2 regions of the Mycobacterium virginiense genome follow, and region 2 is predicted to be linked to the other one. Evidence: riboswitches for the same ligand, from Rfam matches in the RefSeq annotation. Region 2 holds a riboswitch; the other holds the start of a gene.
The links. Region 2 has a riboswitch for magnesium ahead of MJO54_RS02080 (Rv1535 family protein). Riboswitches for the same ligand answer to the same signal wherever they lie in the genome.
Positions count from the first base shown of each region.

Region 1: another riboswitch for magnesium. It lies ahead of MJO54_RS23140 (PE family protein); the one in region 2 lies ahead of MJO54_RS02080 (Rv1535 family protein).

Region 1 covers NZ_CP092430.2:4,870,163-4,878,402, reverse strand. The annotation lists gene MJO54_RS23155 (beta-ketoacyl synthase N-terminal-like domain-containing protein) at 1-2,033, shown strand, start outside; gene MJO54_RS23150 (DUF1906 domain-containing protein) at 2,287-3,081, opposite strand; gene MJO54_RS23145 (PPE family protein) at 3,225-4,433, opposite strand; gene MJO54_RS23140 (PE family protein) at 4,448-4,747, opposite strand; M-box (ykoK) riboswitch at 5,036-5,208, opposite strand; gene MJO54_RS23135 (acyl-CoA thioesterase) at 5,679-6,653, shown strand; gene MJO54_RS23130 (SDR family NAD(P)-dependent oxidoreductase) at 6,653-7,474, shown strand; gene MJO54_RS23125 (LLM class F420-dependent oxidoreductase) at 7,499-8,240, shown strand, end outside.
Region 2 covers NZ_CP092430.2:432,229-440,468, forward strand. The annotation lists gene MJO54_RS02070 (MFS transporter) at 1-643, shown strand, start outside; gene MJO54_RS02075 (DoxX family protein) at 889-1,314, shown strand; M-box (ykoK) riboswitch at 1,519-1,687, shown strand; gene MJO54_RS02080 (Rv1535 family protein) at 1,928-2,122, shown strand; gene MJO54_RS02085 (hypothetical protein) at 2,143-2,418, opposite strand; gene MJO54_RS02090 (cation-translocating P-type ATPase) at 2,415-6,917, opposite strand; gene MJO54_RS02095 (hypothetical protein) at 6,929-7,426, opposite strand; gene MJO54_RS02100 (exodeoxyribonuclease III) at 7,534-8,240, opposite strand, start outside.

The DNA of each region.
Region 1 (8,240 bases), 540 kb from region 2:
ACGTCATCCCGTCGCTGCCGATGATGTCGGTCATGGACCTGTTCGCGCAGGCGGCGGCCCGGGCCTCCGGCGGAGCCAAGGTCGTCGAGATCACCGACGTCCAGATGGTTCGGTGGGTCGTGGTCGACTCGCCGAAGCAGCTGCGGGTCGTGCTGGAGCAGACGCAGGAGACCGGGCGCTTCCAGGGACGCCTCGAGGTCTGGCGTGATGCGCCGCGAGCCGAGTTGTCCCGCTGGGAGATTCACGCACACGCCGTTGTCGTCACCGCCGCGCAGTACACCGGTGAACCGGAGCCGCCCGCCCCCCTGGAAGGGGCGGTGCCCTACGCCGACCCCTATGACGGAACGGTGTTTCACGGTCCGGCATTCGCGACCCTGACCGATGGTGCCCGGATCGGCCGCAACGGCTCAACCGGAACCCTGGCGATCGACCGTTGTGCCGTGCCGGCCGGCGAACTGCAGCCGGGACTGTTGGACGGCGCGTTGCACGTCGTACCGCACACCGCGATGAGTGTGTGGACCACCGACACCGCCGACCCCGCGTCGTATGCCGACGCCGGCGATCCCGATGTCGGGTTCCCGCGCCGCATCCTCTCGGCCCGGTTCTACTCCGACACGCCTGTGGCGGGAACCGTGGATGTCGAAGTGCGATTCGTGGGCTTCGACGACGCCGAAGGCCGCATGCCGACCTTTGACCTGTGGCTCAGCGTCGCCGGAAAACCTTGGGCGCGTATCCGGATGGCCGAATTTCTGCTGAGCAAGGGGCCGCTGGCCGAAGTCGGCGGCCCTGAACGGCGCGCCTTCATGGGTGACCGGCAGGCGGTCCCGGGCCTATCGCTGAGCGAGCGTCTCGGGCGCGGCGTCCTTGAGCTCAACACTGCCCGAATGGCGACCCTCGACTGGTTCAAGGGCACGTTGCAGGCCGTGTACGGCACCGACAGTCAAGGCGATTCGCTGATGTTCGACATCGTCACCAAGGAAGCGGTCGCGGATGCAGTCCACAACGCGGTCCACCCCGACCGGGTTCAGATCATCGGCGGTCAGGTGAGCTGCCCCGCGCTGCCGCTGGAGCGCATCACGGTCGACGTCGAGAAGCTCGGGCCGGGAGCGTGCCGCGCGAGCGCGTCATCGGTAACGGACTGGGAGCCGGTCCGAGCTTGGTGGACCGAGAGCGCGGGGATGCCGGACGGCTGGTTCGGCGAGCTGGCCCTGGGGGCGGTGTTGTCGCGCTACGTGCGCCACGTTGTGGTCACCGATCCGGCCGCGATGGCGGCCGTGCGCGGTCGGCCGGTGTTGCTGCTGGCCAATCACCAGGTGCAGGTCGAATCGCTGTTGGGCACCACTATCGGATCGTGGCTGACCGGCACGAAAGTCGTCACCATCGGCCACGCCAAGCACGAGACCGGCTGGGTCGGCAACCTGCTGCGAATGATTGACGCGGCGGCGGGCAAGGAGCTGGGCCATCTCCGCTATTTCGACCAGCAGCAGCCCCAAGAGTTCTTCGGGTTGGTCGACGCGCTCAAGCGGGAGAGTGCAGCCTTCGGAGTGTCGGTCATGGTGCACGCCGACGGGACTCGCAGCGTGAGTTCGGGCCAGCGGGTCGAGCGACTGACGTCGACACTGCTGGACATGGCGATCGAGATGTCCATGCCGATCGTGCCGGTGTACTTCGCGGGCGGGTTGCCCGAGGAGCCGTTGCCGCACAAGCTCGAAGTGCCCTACGGCCATGCCGCCCAGGACTACATCTTCGGCAGGCCCATCCTGCCCGAGGAGCTGCGTGGCCGGCCCTACGCCGAGTTGCGGCGTTACGTCATGGACGCGATCAATGCGCTCGCACCGTTCAGCGATGCACCGCACGCCCCGAACTACGACGTGGAGAGCCGGATCACCGCCGCTGCCCCGGGCGCCTCGCCGCTGGAATCGGTGTGGTTCTGCATCGAGGACGCGCTGGACTCCCTGCCGGTCGACTGGCGAAACCTGATCGCCGACGAGGAATGGGAGACGGTCAAGGCGGCTGAGCTCAGTCGGTCCTGATCGGGCGGCGCAGCGCCGGTCTTGTTGACGACGGCGCAGGTGGGCGGCTAGCTTAGTGGCGATCGCGGCACGGCCGTCCAGCTACGCAGCTGGGCGTAGATCGGCCTCAACGAATCAAGACCAACCAAGTCTTTGCAGACAGGAGCCCACTTATGGCGTCAGCATCTCTGGGCGTCTACACGTGCCTCGCGTGTGTCGTGATGCTTACCCTGGCACTCTTCTTGTCCAGCAAATCCTGATCGGTCGCACGACCTCACGGATGTAGATTCCACTGGCCGCAGTCCTGGGCCAGGACGTCGTTGACGTCGACTTCGATCCCGCCGACGATCGGGCCCGGGTTCGAGGCGGTACTCACAATCCGTTGGTAGAGCACCGCCCCGGGGTCGACCTGACCACGTGACCAGGATCGGGTCTGCCAGGCCCACCGCTTACCGGGTGTGCGGGAGACCCCGATGACCCCGTCGGCAGCCGCCCACTGGCACACGTTCACGCCCCCGTAGACGCCGGTGCGCTGCACTCCCAGTACCGAATTGATTCCGCGAAACCACTGCAGTGCCACGGCGTTCCAGGTGTTGCGGTCGATGTCGTCGTCGACGCTGAAGAAGATCGGCGCACTTTGGCCGCCGCCGGCTGCGCTGTGCAGTTGCCAGGCGGTGCGCGCGTCAGCGACTCCGCCGGGGTATCCCCGGGTGAAGTCCGACGGGGCCGTCCCGCCGGGCTTGCCGTACTGGAAGTTGCTGACGATCACCAGCCCCGCTGCAGTCAGCGACTCGGCATAGGGCCGGGTGATCGGCTTGGCGCCGAAATTGGAGCCGGGCCGCGACGTCGACACGTAGTTGATGACGCCGGCGTGGCCCGCGGCCCGGATGTCGTGCGCCGGAATCTGGCGCATGGCGTAGTCGATCAACGTGGGCGCCGCAGCCGAAGCCGCCGGCGTGGCGACGGACGCTGCGCCCAGCCCGGTGAGGGCAGCAGCGGATGCGTACCGCAGCGCGTCACGTCGGGAAACGTGGTTGGCAGGGCGGGAAGTCCGCGGAGAGTCAGGCACGGGCCGATGTTAACAATGTGACTGCTGTTAACGGTGCCGCCCGCGCCGAGAGCGCCCAGATGCTTTGTCGTTGATGCCGGCCGTGCGGCCTGGTGGTGGTCCCTCAGCGTGGTCCGATTGGCTGGGCGCGACAACCGGGCCGGCTAACCGACCCCGACGGGCCGCGGCATCACGGTCAGCTTGACGCCATAGCGCGGCGTGCCCAAACCGTAGCTGCCGTTGCGCCCGGCGCCGCCCGGAGGAATCGGGGGAGGCAGGGCGGTCATCGACCGGCTCTCCGGGGCGACGGTCCAGCCGCTCCCCGTCCCGGCGGCAGGAGCACCCGCCGGGGTTGCCGCCGCCCAGCTGGGTGGCGTCGACAGCGAACCGACCAGGGTGGCCCGGCCCACTCCCGCGGCCACCGGGGAGCCGCTGCCACCGGCAGCGCGGCCCGCGGTCTCCAACCCACTAGTGGCCGTCGATGCCAGGGTCATGCCCGGCATGGGCCCGAGCCCGCCGCGGGCCAGGGCGGCTGTGCCGCCATCCATCCCGCGCGCGAGAAACCCGAGCGTGGCCAGCCCGGAAAACCCCTCGATGTTGCCACCGGGGTCGAAAATGCCGGTTGCGGCGATCGTGTTCCACAGCTGGGCATTGATGTTCAAACCCGACCCGTCATCGTGGCCCCACGTTCCGTCGAAGAGGCCGTCGAAGAACTTCGTCCAGTGCCAGTCCGGATCCGTGGGACGCGAGCCCTCCGCCGGCGACGCCAGGCTCCGTAACGCATCGGGCAGTTGGGCGTGGGCGTCGGTGGGGTCCACACCGCCGGTGGCCTGCGTGCCGTCGTCTTGATTGGTGGTCTCCGGCGCATCGGCAAAGGGGATCAGTTGGGTGGCGGTGGCGGAAGCCGCGGCGTAGCCATACATCGCCACCGCGTCTTGGGCCCACATCTGTCCGTAGCGCGCTTCGGTCGCTGCGATCGCCGGTGTGTTCTGTCCCAGTGCGTTGGTCTTGACCAATGATGCCAGCAGCACGCGGTTGGTCTCGATCGCCGCCGGCGGCACCGTCATAGCGTGGGCCGCGGCATACGCTTCGGCCGCGGCGTAGGCCTGTGCCGCGGTCTGCTCAGCCTGCTCGGCGGTCACACTCAGCCATACAAAGTAGGGCTCGGAAGCCGCCGCCATCGCCGATGCGGATGGCCCCCACCAGCCCTGACTGGCCAGGCTCGCGACCAGCCACTCGAACGATGTTGCCGCCGAACGCAATTCCGCGGCCAGTAAATTCCAGGACGCCGCAGCGGCCAGCATCGGCCCTGATCCTGCTCCGGCGTACATGCGCGCCGAATTGATCTCTGGTGGCATCGATCCGTAGTCCATTATCCAAAACCCTTTCAGTAGACCGAGATAACGTTTGCGGTATCGGTCGCTGCGTATGACTGTGCGCTGTGCTGCAGGGTTTTGACGAACATCTCGTGCACCACCGCGGCGCGCTTACTGATCGCTTGGTACATCTGTGCGTGCCGCGCGAACTGCGCCGCGGTCAGGGCGGAGACCTCGTCGGCGGCGGCGGGAATCACGCCTGTGGTCGGCGCTGCGGCAGCGGCACTCTGCGCGGCGACGGTATCGCCGACACCGCGCAGATCGGCCGCTGTCGCGATGAGATCTTCGGGCAGTGCGTACACGAAAGACATAGGGGACTCTCCTTTGAGAGGGCATGACGAATTACGCCGTCCTACAAGAACGGTCGCGTGCCGAAGCGGCGCAGGTCCACGTTTCGGACAGCGCTGATGCGGTGCGGGCGAACCGATTCAGGGGGTGAAGGCGGCGCCGGGGCAGGGTTCGAACGAAATGGTCGTCGATCTCGGATAGGGACTATCGCTCGTACTCAATGTCGCTCTCACCTCCTCACGGCCAGGGCACACGGGGATGCCGTTGCAGTGGGCACAGCGGGACTACCGAACCAGCGCAGAGTCGGCCGGACGGCACCCCTCTCGACAGAGTTTTGGCACTGCACGGCGTATCCAGTCGTATGCCGAAAGCCACTTGGGCTCAACCCTTAAGCCGGGAAGAGCTGTCCTGACCCTGGGCGTCTCTCGACGTTTGAGGTCAGTGGCCTGTATCCGTACAGACGCCTCACCTAGCGAGGTGCGTTCGCGGCCATGGTGGCATCACCGTGGGGGATAGTCAACTCGAATGAGAACCTCTGCGCTGCCAGATGAGTTGCCCAAAATGTAACGAGCATCGCGAATGATACTGGCGTTCCACATGTTTCGTTGGTGCGAAAAGTTTGCCCAGCAGCGGTCGATGTGCTCTTGCTGAGAATGTCAAAGCGGTGACAGGGTGAACGGCCAGAATTACCAATGCATCCCGACGCCAAGTACTCGACCCGAACTCCGGAATGCCTCGTAGCAAGGCGATTCGGTAGACCGATCCGGATAGAGCTCCTGCTACCTTCGAAAGTGCCCTCGGTCGATCTGAGTGCGCGTGGTCGCCTGAGCACGGTTCGGGTTCGACCCTTGACCGATGTCGCTCAGATTTACTTAAATGGGCTAGCAGTCACATCACCGGCTACCCGTGTCGGCAGTCCGCCGCGGACGGGCCACGGCGGGTGAGGAGGAACTTGTGCAGACGTCGGCGTCCGAAGTCTCCGCTCACCCCGACTACGGCGGCCCCTTGCTCGGGTCCGGAAGCCAACTGGAACGCGCCACGCTCGACGCGCTGGACCGGCTGCAGCAGGTGTTGACGCTGCGCCCACTCGGCGATGACCGATACCGGGCGGGAAACGAGGCCGGCCGGTTCGGCCGGATCTTCGGCGGCCAGCTGATTGCCCAGGCGATGACAGCAGCCGCGGCCACGGTCCCCGAGCTCTCCGCCCACTCCATCCACGCATCGTTTCTGCGGCCCGGCGACTCAGGTGTACCGCTGGAGATCGCGGTCGACCGCACCCGCGACGGTCGCACCATGTCGGCGCGGCAGGTCACCATCCAGCAGGGCGGCCGCACCCTCGTGGTGGCGACGGTGTCCTTCGACACCAGCCCGGACGGCATAGATGCCGCCCCCGTGCCGCTGCCTGGACCCGAACCGGCGGCTCTTCCGCTGCTACAGCACTGGGTGCAACACGCCCCGCCCTATCTGGCAGGGCAAGGGAACACCTGGATAGAACGGCCCCCACCGCTGGAAGTCCGCACCGCCGAAGCCCCGGTATTCCTCGGCGGTGCGCAAGCGCCGGGTCCGCGTGCCCACTGGATGCGGTTGCCGCGCGGAATCGACGGCGACCCGCAACTGCACGCGGTGCTCCTTGCCTACGCCAGCGACTACCTCCTGGTGGACACCGCGTTTCGTGCCCACCCGCAGCCGGTCGATCATGCCACGCACACCGGCCTGACCCTGGACCACAGCGTGTGGCTACACCGCCCAGTCCACTTCGAGCGATGGCATCTCTACACCCAGCAGACCGTCGCCACGGCCGGACATCGTGCCCTGGTGCACGGCACCATGGTGGATGCCGCAGGGAGGCATGTGGCCAGCACCGCGCAAGAAGTCCTCGTCCGGCCGATAGCCGAGCTGCCAGTGCCACAGAAACCCGAGGGACAGTAGTGGTCTTGCGCAGGGTGGCGGCGAGCCTCGATGGACGGGTAGCTGTCATCACCGGAGGTGGTTCGGGGATCGGCCGAGGCATCGCCGAGGGCTTCGCGGAATTCGGCGCCAGGGTGGTGATCTGGGAACGCGACACCGAAGCGGCCCGAGCGACCGCGAAGCTGGTCGGTGGTCACGCATGCATAATTGATGTCCGCGACCCCGATCAGGTCGATGCCGCACTGGCGGAAACCCTTGCCACGGTGGGCCTGCCGACGGTGTTGGTCAACAATGCCGGGGGAGTGTTCGCTTCCCCGTTGCTGGACACCGCACCCAAGGGGTGGGACACCCTGATCCGTTCCAACCTCACCCACGTCCTGCTCTGCACGCAGCGCGTCGCGCAGGCACTGGTCCGTCACAGCGCGGCCGGCAGCATCATCAATGTCGCCAGCATCGAGGGCTCCCGTGCCGCACCTGGCTACGCGGCCTACGCGGCGGCGAAAGCAGGCGTCATCAACCTGACCAAAACGGCGGCTCTGGAGTTGGCGCTGCACCGCATCCGGGTCAACTGCCTGGCCCCGGACCTCACGCTCACCGAAGGTATCGAACGAGTCGGCTCGGCCGAGATGCTGGCCAACGCCAACCAGATGATCCCGATGGGACGGACCGGGCATGTCGACGAAATGGCAGGTGCTGCAGTCTTTCTGGCCAGCGACCTGGGTTCCTACGTGACAGGGCAGACGTTGCACGTCGACGGCGGAACGCACGCTGCGGGCGGCTGGTATCACCATCCCGACAGTGGCGATTACATCCTCGGTCCGTCACGGCCGACAACCACTTAGCAACTCCACGCGAAGGAGAACCGTATGCGGTTCGCGTTCACCTACCCGATCATCACCCATCCATGCGATCCAGAGCTGGTCTCGGCGCAAGCGGTGACCACCGTCGCGCAGGCCGCAGAAGCCGCCGGGTTTGGCGCCATGGGTTTCACGGACCACCCGGCACCTACTCAGCGTTGGCTCGACGCCGGCGGCCACGACAGTCTCGATCCCTTCGTGGCGATGGGATTCGCCGCGGCGCACACCGAAAAGATCCGGTTCATACCGAACGTCGTTGTCTTGCCCTACCGCAACCCGTTTGTGGTGGCGAAATCGGGCGCGACGCTGGATCTGTTGTCGGGGGGAAGGTTCACCTTGGCCGTCGGTGTGGGCTACCTCAAGGGTGAATTTGCCGCTTTGGGGGTGGACTTCGATGAGCGCGCCGCACTGGTCGAGGAGAGCCTGGACGTCATCCGCGCCATCTGGACCGGTGACGACGTCTCCTTCGAAGGCCGGCATTTTCGTGCTCGCGGAATCACCGCCCATCCGCGACCGGTCAGCAGCCCCCATCCGCCGATCTGGATCGGTGGAAACACGGGCAGAGCACGTAAGCGGGTCGCGGAGCGGGGTGATGGCTGGGCACCGTTCCCGGCGTCGCCCGGCCTGGCCAGCACCGCCCGCACCGCCGAGATGAATTCGGTCGAAGTCCTGGCAGCGGGCATCGACGACCTGAAACGGCGCTGCGACGAGGCCGGCCGTGACTGGGCCGCCATCGACATCTGCTTCTCGA
Region 2 (8,240 bases):
GTCGGACCGCCGCGGTGCCCGTCCGTTCACGGTCGGCGGCATGGTGCTGATGGCGGCGACGTTCGTGGGGCTGGTGCTGCTTCCGGTGGACTTCGACTACCGGGTGTTCGCAGCGCTGGTGTTCCTCAACGGCCTGGGTGGCGGGATCTTCACCGCGCCCAACAGTGCCGTGGTCATGTCCAGTGTCCCGGCCGACCAGCGTGGTGCGGCATCGGGCGTGCGGGCCACGTTCTTCAATGCGGGCACGTCATTGTCGATCGGCATCTTCTTCTCGCTGATGGTGATCGGGCTGGCCAACACCTTGCCGGCGGCCCTAGGTGCCGGATTGCAGCAGCAGGGCGTCTCTGCTGGTGTCGCCGATCAGGTGGCCAACACCCCGCCGGTGGGCAGCCTGTTCGCGGCATTCCTGGGCTACAACCCGATTGCCGAGCTGCTGGCACCGTCGGGTGCGTTGGCCGCGCCCGGTGTTGACGCCGAGACATTGACCGGACACAGCTTCTTCCCGCAGCTCATCTCCGGTCCCTTCCATACCGGTCTCGCGGTGGTCTTTGCCGCTGCCGCGGTCATGATGCTGCTCGGGGCGCTCGCGTCGTGGCGGACGCCGGGGCGCTACGCCGTCGAGCCGCTGAATCTGAAGGACTGACACCCGCCGACCGCCGTGCTGCCGAGTCCACGCAGCTAGTTTCGATCGCAACCACCAGCCGCAGTCGGCATTGCCTGCCGTCGCGAGAATCGGTGCCGATCGGCAACCTGAGTGTTGATAGCTGGAACAGTTGCGCCGTCGCGATCATGCACTGCCCGATAGATGTAGTTGACAATGCAACGAAAACGCCTTTAGGCTCCGATGTAGTTGACTACGCAACTACAAAGCTGGGAGAGGGGTCCGTCATGGACATCGTGATACTGATCGGCCGAATCCTGTTCGGTGCCGTGTTCGTCGGAGGAGCGCTGGGACACTTCACCCAGACCGCCGCGATGGCGGCCTTTACCGAGAGCAAGGGCATCAAGCCGGGCAAGCTGGCGGTGCTGGGCTCGGGCGTCTGGATGCTTACCGGCGCGGCCCTGGTGATCGTGGGCGCTTGGGCGGATCTCGGCGCGCTGATGTTGGCAGTCTTCCTGCTGCCGACGGCGTTCCTCATGCATCCGTTCTGGAACGAGCGGGACCCGCAGGTTAAGGCCGGCGAACAGATCCACTTCAACAAGGACGTGTCGCTGGCCGGCGCCGCCCTGGCGCTGTTCGGCTTCTTCGTCACCGCCGGTGCCGGCGCCGGACTGCAATTGACGGGACCGTTGTTCGCGTCGCTGGCCGGCTGATTCGAAACGGCGCGAAGTCCACGGCCCGGTTCTGCGCATCGGTCGCAGAACCGGGCCGTCGCGGTCTCGATCTGGTACCAAAGTGACTGGTGTGACACCTCGTGCGCAGGGGATCTGGCGGCATCGCTGCACGTCAGAGACCCTCGACACACCCGAATCGGGCGGAGTTGACCGCACCCCGTCGGTGGTGCACTATGGAGCGTGCAAGCACCTCGTTAGGTGAGGCGTCTGCACGGACATAGGCCACTGACCCCGAACGTCGAAAGACGCCCCGGGTCAGGACAGCTCCTCCCGGCTTAAGGGTTGAGCCCAAGTGGCTTCCCGGAATGGGACACGCCGTGCAGTGTCGAAGCTCTGACGAGTGGGGTGCGGTCTTCCGACAGTCGTCGGAGCTGCCCTCCTAAGCATGCGGTGAAACCGGCGCGCCACTGCGCGCCCGCGACCGAGAGGAGGTGAGGGACGAATGAGTTCCGGTGATAGTCCATCCCGATATTCAAGCCGATATTCGACATCTGTTCCGTCCCCATCCGAACGGTCGCATACCGCCTCCAGCTGAGCCAGGCCCCGGCCTCCAGCTGAGCGCGTAGCACCGTTACGCGACTAGGAGGCCATCATGGTTGCAATCGCCTACACCGACATCACGGCTCCGGCCCCGCGTGCCATCAGCACGCCGAAGAAGCTGGACAACCGTCCTGCCGCACCTGCCTCGGACCCGCTGGTCGACATGACCACGCGGCTGCTCAGTGGCCCGCTGCACCAGATGTACGCACTCCTGTGGCGCGTCGGAGTGCTGACCGTCAACAACTGAGGTCAATCGAAGACGTCTACTTAGACATCCTCCAAGGCCTCGCCGAGCTGTTCGAGTACCTCGCTGCGGTGGTTGCTGGCCAGAATGTGGCCGGCAGCCACCGCCACGGCCACCGGCCAGTCGATGATCTCGAAAGCCGCCAGCAGCGCCAACCCGCCGTAATAGGCCAATTGCTCAGGGCGCGGCACCGTCACCTTGCCGAACAGCGGCAATTCAACGGCGAATCCCTCTGCCTCGCGAATGTGGGCAACCGCCTCTCGCTGAGATGCGCTGCGCCGCGGCTTGTCCGCCATCATGAGCCTCCTGGTGGCGACGGGTCGCCGGATGATCGAGCCGCGACTGTTCCGCGGCGAGAGTCAGTGTCCCCATTGTGCACAAGGCGCAACCGCGGCGCCGGGTGACCGTTGGACGAAGCCTGCGGGCGGCCCGGTTGGCGCGGCCCGGGAACGATGAATTCCTTCGGCTTGACCGTGTCGTCCTGCGACCCCGACAGCAGTCGCGGTACCACGGCTGCGCCGACGGTGGCCACCGTCGCCGTACCCAGGGCCTGGGCCCAGCCCAGCGGCCCGATCGGTGTGCAGCCCAGAAGCTGGCTGATACCGGGGATGGTGATCAACGTCCCCATCACGCCCAGCGAGCCGACAGCGGTCGCCACCACCAACGGATCACGCGAATCCAGCAGTGTCTGCCCCAGCTGGGTTGCGACCAGCGACACCAAGGCCACTGTCGAGGCCCGCTGCTGGCGTCCGGTGACCGAAGCCAGCCCCCAGGCGCCCACCGCGGCCGACGCCGTCGTCACGCCGCGCACGGCCACCGTGCGCCACAGCGCGCGCTCGTCAGGACCGTGTCCACCAGCGGCGGCCTGTTCGTTGAGCGAACTGACCGCCAGCGCGGTGGCCGGCAACGCGTCGGTCAGCATGTTGACCAGCAGCAGCTGGCGCGCGTTCAGCGGCGAGCGCCCCGTCAGTGCGCTCCCGATGATCGCGAATGCCACCTCGCCGGCGTTGCCGCCCAGCAGCACCGCCACCGCGGCCTGCACCCGCTGCCACAGCTCGCGGCCTTCGTCCAGCGCGTCGAGAAGGGTGTCGACCCGCTCGTCGAGCAGCACCACGTCGGCGGCGGTGCTGGCCGATTCGCTGCCGTGCGCCACCACCGCGATTCCGACCGTGGCGGCCCGGATCGCCGCAGCGTCGTTGGCGCCGTCGCCGACCATCGCCGAAACCTTGCCGGTGCGCTCCAGGGTCTGGACGATCTGCACCTTGTTCTCCGGAGACATCCGGGCGAACACCACCCGATCGGCTACCGCTTGTTCTTGGCCCTTGCGGGACAACGCATCCCACTGCGCACCGCTGATCACCTGGTCGCTGTCGACCTCCAGGCCCAGCTCCCGGGCGATCGCAGTGGCGGTCAACGGGTGGTCGCCGGTGATGAGCCGCACCGGGATTTGGCGACGCTTGAGGTCGGCGAGCAGTTCGGCGGCCTCGTCACGCGGGGTATCGGACAACCCGAGCAGGCCGACGAATGTCAGTCCCTCGCGGCAGAACTCGGCGATCTCCTCGGGTTCGGGGTCCTCGCCCAGCGCGGTGAGTTGCGCGGAAGTCAGTTCCCGGCGGGCCACCGCGATCACTCGTAGGCCGTTTCCTGCCAAGGTGGCCACCGACTGCCTGACGGCCGGGCCGGCCCCGGTGCATGCCAGCACCATTTCCGGCGCACCCTTGAGGGTCAGCTCGGTTCCCCGTATCGACGCCGAGAACGGGCGCCCGGAGCGGAACGGCAGGTGTGCGGCAAGCCCGGCCGGCGCCGACGCGCCAGCCGCGTCAGCGCCCTCCACGATGGCGGTATCGGTGGCGTGCACCTGGCGGGTGCCGTTGGACACCGGCGCCGCGCTTGCCGCGAAGCGCAGCACGTCGTGGTCGGTGAAACCGGCTGCCGGGTGCACTTGCGACACCCGCAGCCGGTTCTTGCTCAGGGTGCCGGTCTTGTCGAAGCAGACCACGTCGACGCGGCCGAGGGCTTCCACTGAACGTGGCACCCGCACCAGCACCCCGGCCTTGGTCAATCGCCGGGCCGAAGACTGCTGGGACAGGGTGGCCACCAGCGGCAACCCCTCGGGGATAGCCGCGACGCTGACCGCGATCCCACTGGCCACCGCCTGACGCAACCCGGTCCGGCGGGCCATGCCCAGGCCGGTCACCAGCGCGCCACCGGCCAAGCTGATCCGCCAGGCCTTACTGGTGAGCAGGCTCAACTGATGCTGCAACCCGATCGCGGACTGATCGCCGGCGACCAGTTCGGCTGCCCGACGCCCGTGGGTGTCGCCGCCGGTGGCGGTCACCAGCGCCACCGCTGTCCCGGTCACCACGGTGGTCCCGGCGTAGACCATGCATTCGCGGTCGGCCAGATCGGCACCCGGAGTGGCCTCAACCTGCTTGACCACCGTCAGCGACTCACCCGTCAGCGACGACTCGTCGACCTCCAGATCGATCGCTTCGATCAGCCGACCGTCAGCGGGCACCACCTCGTGGGCATGCACCTCGATCACATCGCCGGGAAGCAGCTCCTCGGCCGGGATCTCGCAGTGACTGCCGTCGGGCAGGACCTTGCGTGCCGGTGGAATCTGTTCGTTCAGCAGCACGCTGAGCCGGCGCTCGGCGATGAGTCGCTGTGCGGCGGCCAGCATCGCGTTGCCGCCCAACACCGAACCGACCAGGATCGCGTCGACGGGTGAACCCAGTACCGCGCTGGCCGCGGCCCCCAGCGCCAGCACCGGCGTGATCGGGTCGGACAGCTCACTGCGCACGGCCTGGGCGAACTGCCGCAACAGTCGCGGGGGCGCGGTTGCCTGCGCCCCGCGGCGGGCCAGATCCACCGCCGCCAACGCAGCCGCCGCGGCCGGCGCATGGTGGGTCGTGGTCGGCTCCTCCAGCTCCGGCGGCGGTAACACCGCCCGTACTTGGTCGACCGACATCGCGTGCCACTCGTGCACCGCCGCCGGCCGGGGCACCGCGGCGTCCACGGCACGGCGCGCCAGCCAGTACCCCGACAGTGCGCCGGCCGCCGCGCCCGTGGTCACCGGACCCGGCCCGCTGCCGCGTACCCCGGGCAGCATCAGCAGTGAGCCCAACGCGGTAGCGCCGGTGGCGATCTCGACGCCACGGTGGCTGGCGGAGCGGGCGGCGGGCAAGGCGTGCAGCACCCGCCACGCGGCAGCCAGGTCGGTCAGCAGGACATCGGCGCACCAGGGCGGGACACCCTGTCCCGGTAGCATGCCCAGCGCGACGTCGGCCGCGGCCAGCGCGTCGACGGCAACCGCGGACAGCACCGCGACGTCATGGCCTTCGGCCTGATAGGCGGTTACCGCGGCGGCCAGCGCCTGGTCTACCGAGGCGTCATCCAGGGGCCGGATCTCGTCGAAGACCGGCCGCAGCTCGCCGAGCGCCTCGGCTTCCACCGAGACCACCTCGACGTCGGCGCGGCGCGCCTCGGTCACCACCGCGGCGGCCAGCGGGAGTAGCGCAGGCTGGAACGAGGCCTGCACACCGGGGCGCGGTCCGATGCGATGCCATCCCGGTTTGAGGTCGGCGTCGGCCAGTCGGGCCTGGGCCTGCGCCCACACGGCGCGCAGTTCGTCGTCGTCGGCGCCGCGCACCTGCATCACCCGCAACGTCTCTCCGCACAGCACGCGCGGATCGATGATCACGGTGTCGACGCGGTCGAGCTCACGCAGGCTGCCCGGCCGCAGCACCACCGTGCCGTGCTGATCGGCCAGACCACGGCCCAGGGTGGCGGCGAACGACTCGCGTGCGGTGCGGGTGGCCTTCGGTGCGGTCACCGCGGCGGCCGTGCCGGCCAGATCCGGATTCCGGGTCGCGGCGCCGATCACCCCAGCGCCCACGACTTGTGCCCAGGCGCTGCGGGTCAGGTGGCGCTCTACCGGACCCGGCGGCCGCGGCGCCGGCCGCTCCGGGACGGTCACCGGCGGATGCTCGGCGTGCTGGGCGAGCTCCGGCTCGTGGCGGCGCCAGGCCCTCGCCTCGGCGCGTTCCTCCCCAGCGCGCATCGTCTCCACCGACAAGTCCACCGCCAGCGTGGTCGGCGCGGTGTTGAGGGTGTGCACGCCGGCGCTGGCCAGTGCCAACAGCGCATCGGTTGCCTGCTTGCCGATGCGGTCCTCCAGCAGGCGGCGCACTCGCGGCTGGTAGTCGATGACGACGACGCCGGCCTCCAGGCCGAGCGGCAGGCCCGGCAGGCGCAGCAACCGGCCCACCGTCGCCGCGCCCAAGCCGGCGATGTTGGCGCCGACAGTCAAGGCGCGCAGCATCTCCGTCATCCCGTCGCCGGGCAGGCTCACCGGGGCATGACCGCTGGACTGCGGAATCCGATCCGTGCGGTACTGACTCTCGATGTCAGACACCACCTGGCACAGTTCGCGCACCGATACGACGTCGCTGTTGGCGGCCGGGTCGAGTCCGACCACCAGGCGCGACAACGGGTGGTTCAGGCGGACCGAGATCACCCCGGGCAGTGCGCGGGCACCGTCTAGGAGGGCGGTCGCCAGCTCGTCGCCGGCGGGCCCGTCGAGGCCACGGATCTCGACCCAGGCTCGTCCCTCTCCGCGGAAACAGCGGCGGGACAACACCGGGCCCCCGTCGCCGTTCGGCAGAACCGCGCCGGCTACCCCGGCAGCGGTCTGGACAGAGGCATCGATCAGCGCTGAGGTCAGTTGAACACCGAAATTCGCTGCGCGCAGCGGCCATGAGCGGCGGACGGCACGCAGGGGGGAGTCTAAATTCACTCGGTACCCGACTAGTGGCGGGTACGGGTGCGGGTGCTGCTTCCGCCGCTGCGTGATTGGCGTGCCGCCGTTTTCTTCGGCTGCGCGCTGCGACGCGACGACGTGGAGGAAGTCGACGAGCTCGCCGACTTCACCGGCTTCGTCGCCTTCGCCGGCGGCGCCGCCTTGAGCGGCCGCACCGACGCAGCGGGAGCCTTGGCCGGCGCCTTGCTGTCATCGGACCGGCCAGTCAGTTGCTTGAGCACCAGTGCGGTGCCGCCCACCGCCACCAGCACCGGCCACTCGACCAGTCCGGTCACGCCGAGGGCGCCCAGGGTCAGCGCGGCCGCGGGAGTCGAGTGGCTGCCGGTGCGCAGCCCACGCTGCACGCCGCCGGCCGCCCCCTTGACGCCGCCGATTACCCCGTTGACTGCGGCCCCGCCGATCGCTCCGGCTGCCTCAGTTGTCATAGTGACCGCGCGGTTCGCCGCTCCGGCCACCTTTCTTACCGTCCCTGCGACGGCGTTCATGGGAATTCCCTGCCCTTCAAATGAGCAAATTGGATAATCCGCCTATCTTATGCGTGATTTCGAGATCGGTCCGAAATCCACACCGAATTCATAGAACTGCGGGTAAATCAGTCCCGGCGGATCTCGACCAGCACCGGCGCGTGGTCACTCGGTGACTTGCCCTTGCGTTCCTCGCGGACGATCTCGGCGTGCGCGACCCGAGTCGCCAGCGCGGGGGAGCCCAGGATGAAGTCGATGCGCATGCCCTGCTTCTTCGGGAACCGCAGCTGGGTGTAGTCCCAGTAGGTGTAGACGCCGGGGCCGGGGGTGAAGGGCCGCACCAGGTCGAGGAACTGCGCGTCGGCCATCGCCTGGAAGGCCAAGCGCTCCGGTTGCGAGACGTGCGTCGCGCCCTCGAAGAACTCCATGCTCCAAACGTCGTCGTCCTGGGGAGCGATGTTCCAGTCGCCCACCAGCGCGATCGGCGCCGACGGATCGTCGCGCAACCACCCCTCGGCGGTATCGCGCAGCGCCGCAAGCCAATCCAGCTTGTAGGTGTAGTGCGGGTCGTTCAGGGCGCGACCATTGGGCACGTAGAGGCTCCATATCCGCACCCCGCCGCAGATGGCGCCCAACGCGCGCGCCTCTACCGCGGGATCGGCGTCGGCCTTGGCCCATGCCGGCTGGCCGGGAAACCCGACCTCGATGTCGTCCAGGCCGACCCGCGACGCGATCGCCACGCCGTTCCACTGGTTCAGTCCGACATGGGCAACCTCGTAGCCCAATTCGTGAAACGGCAGCGCCGGAAACTGGGCGTCGGTGCACTTGGTCTCCT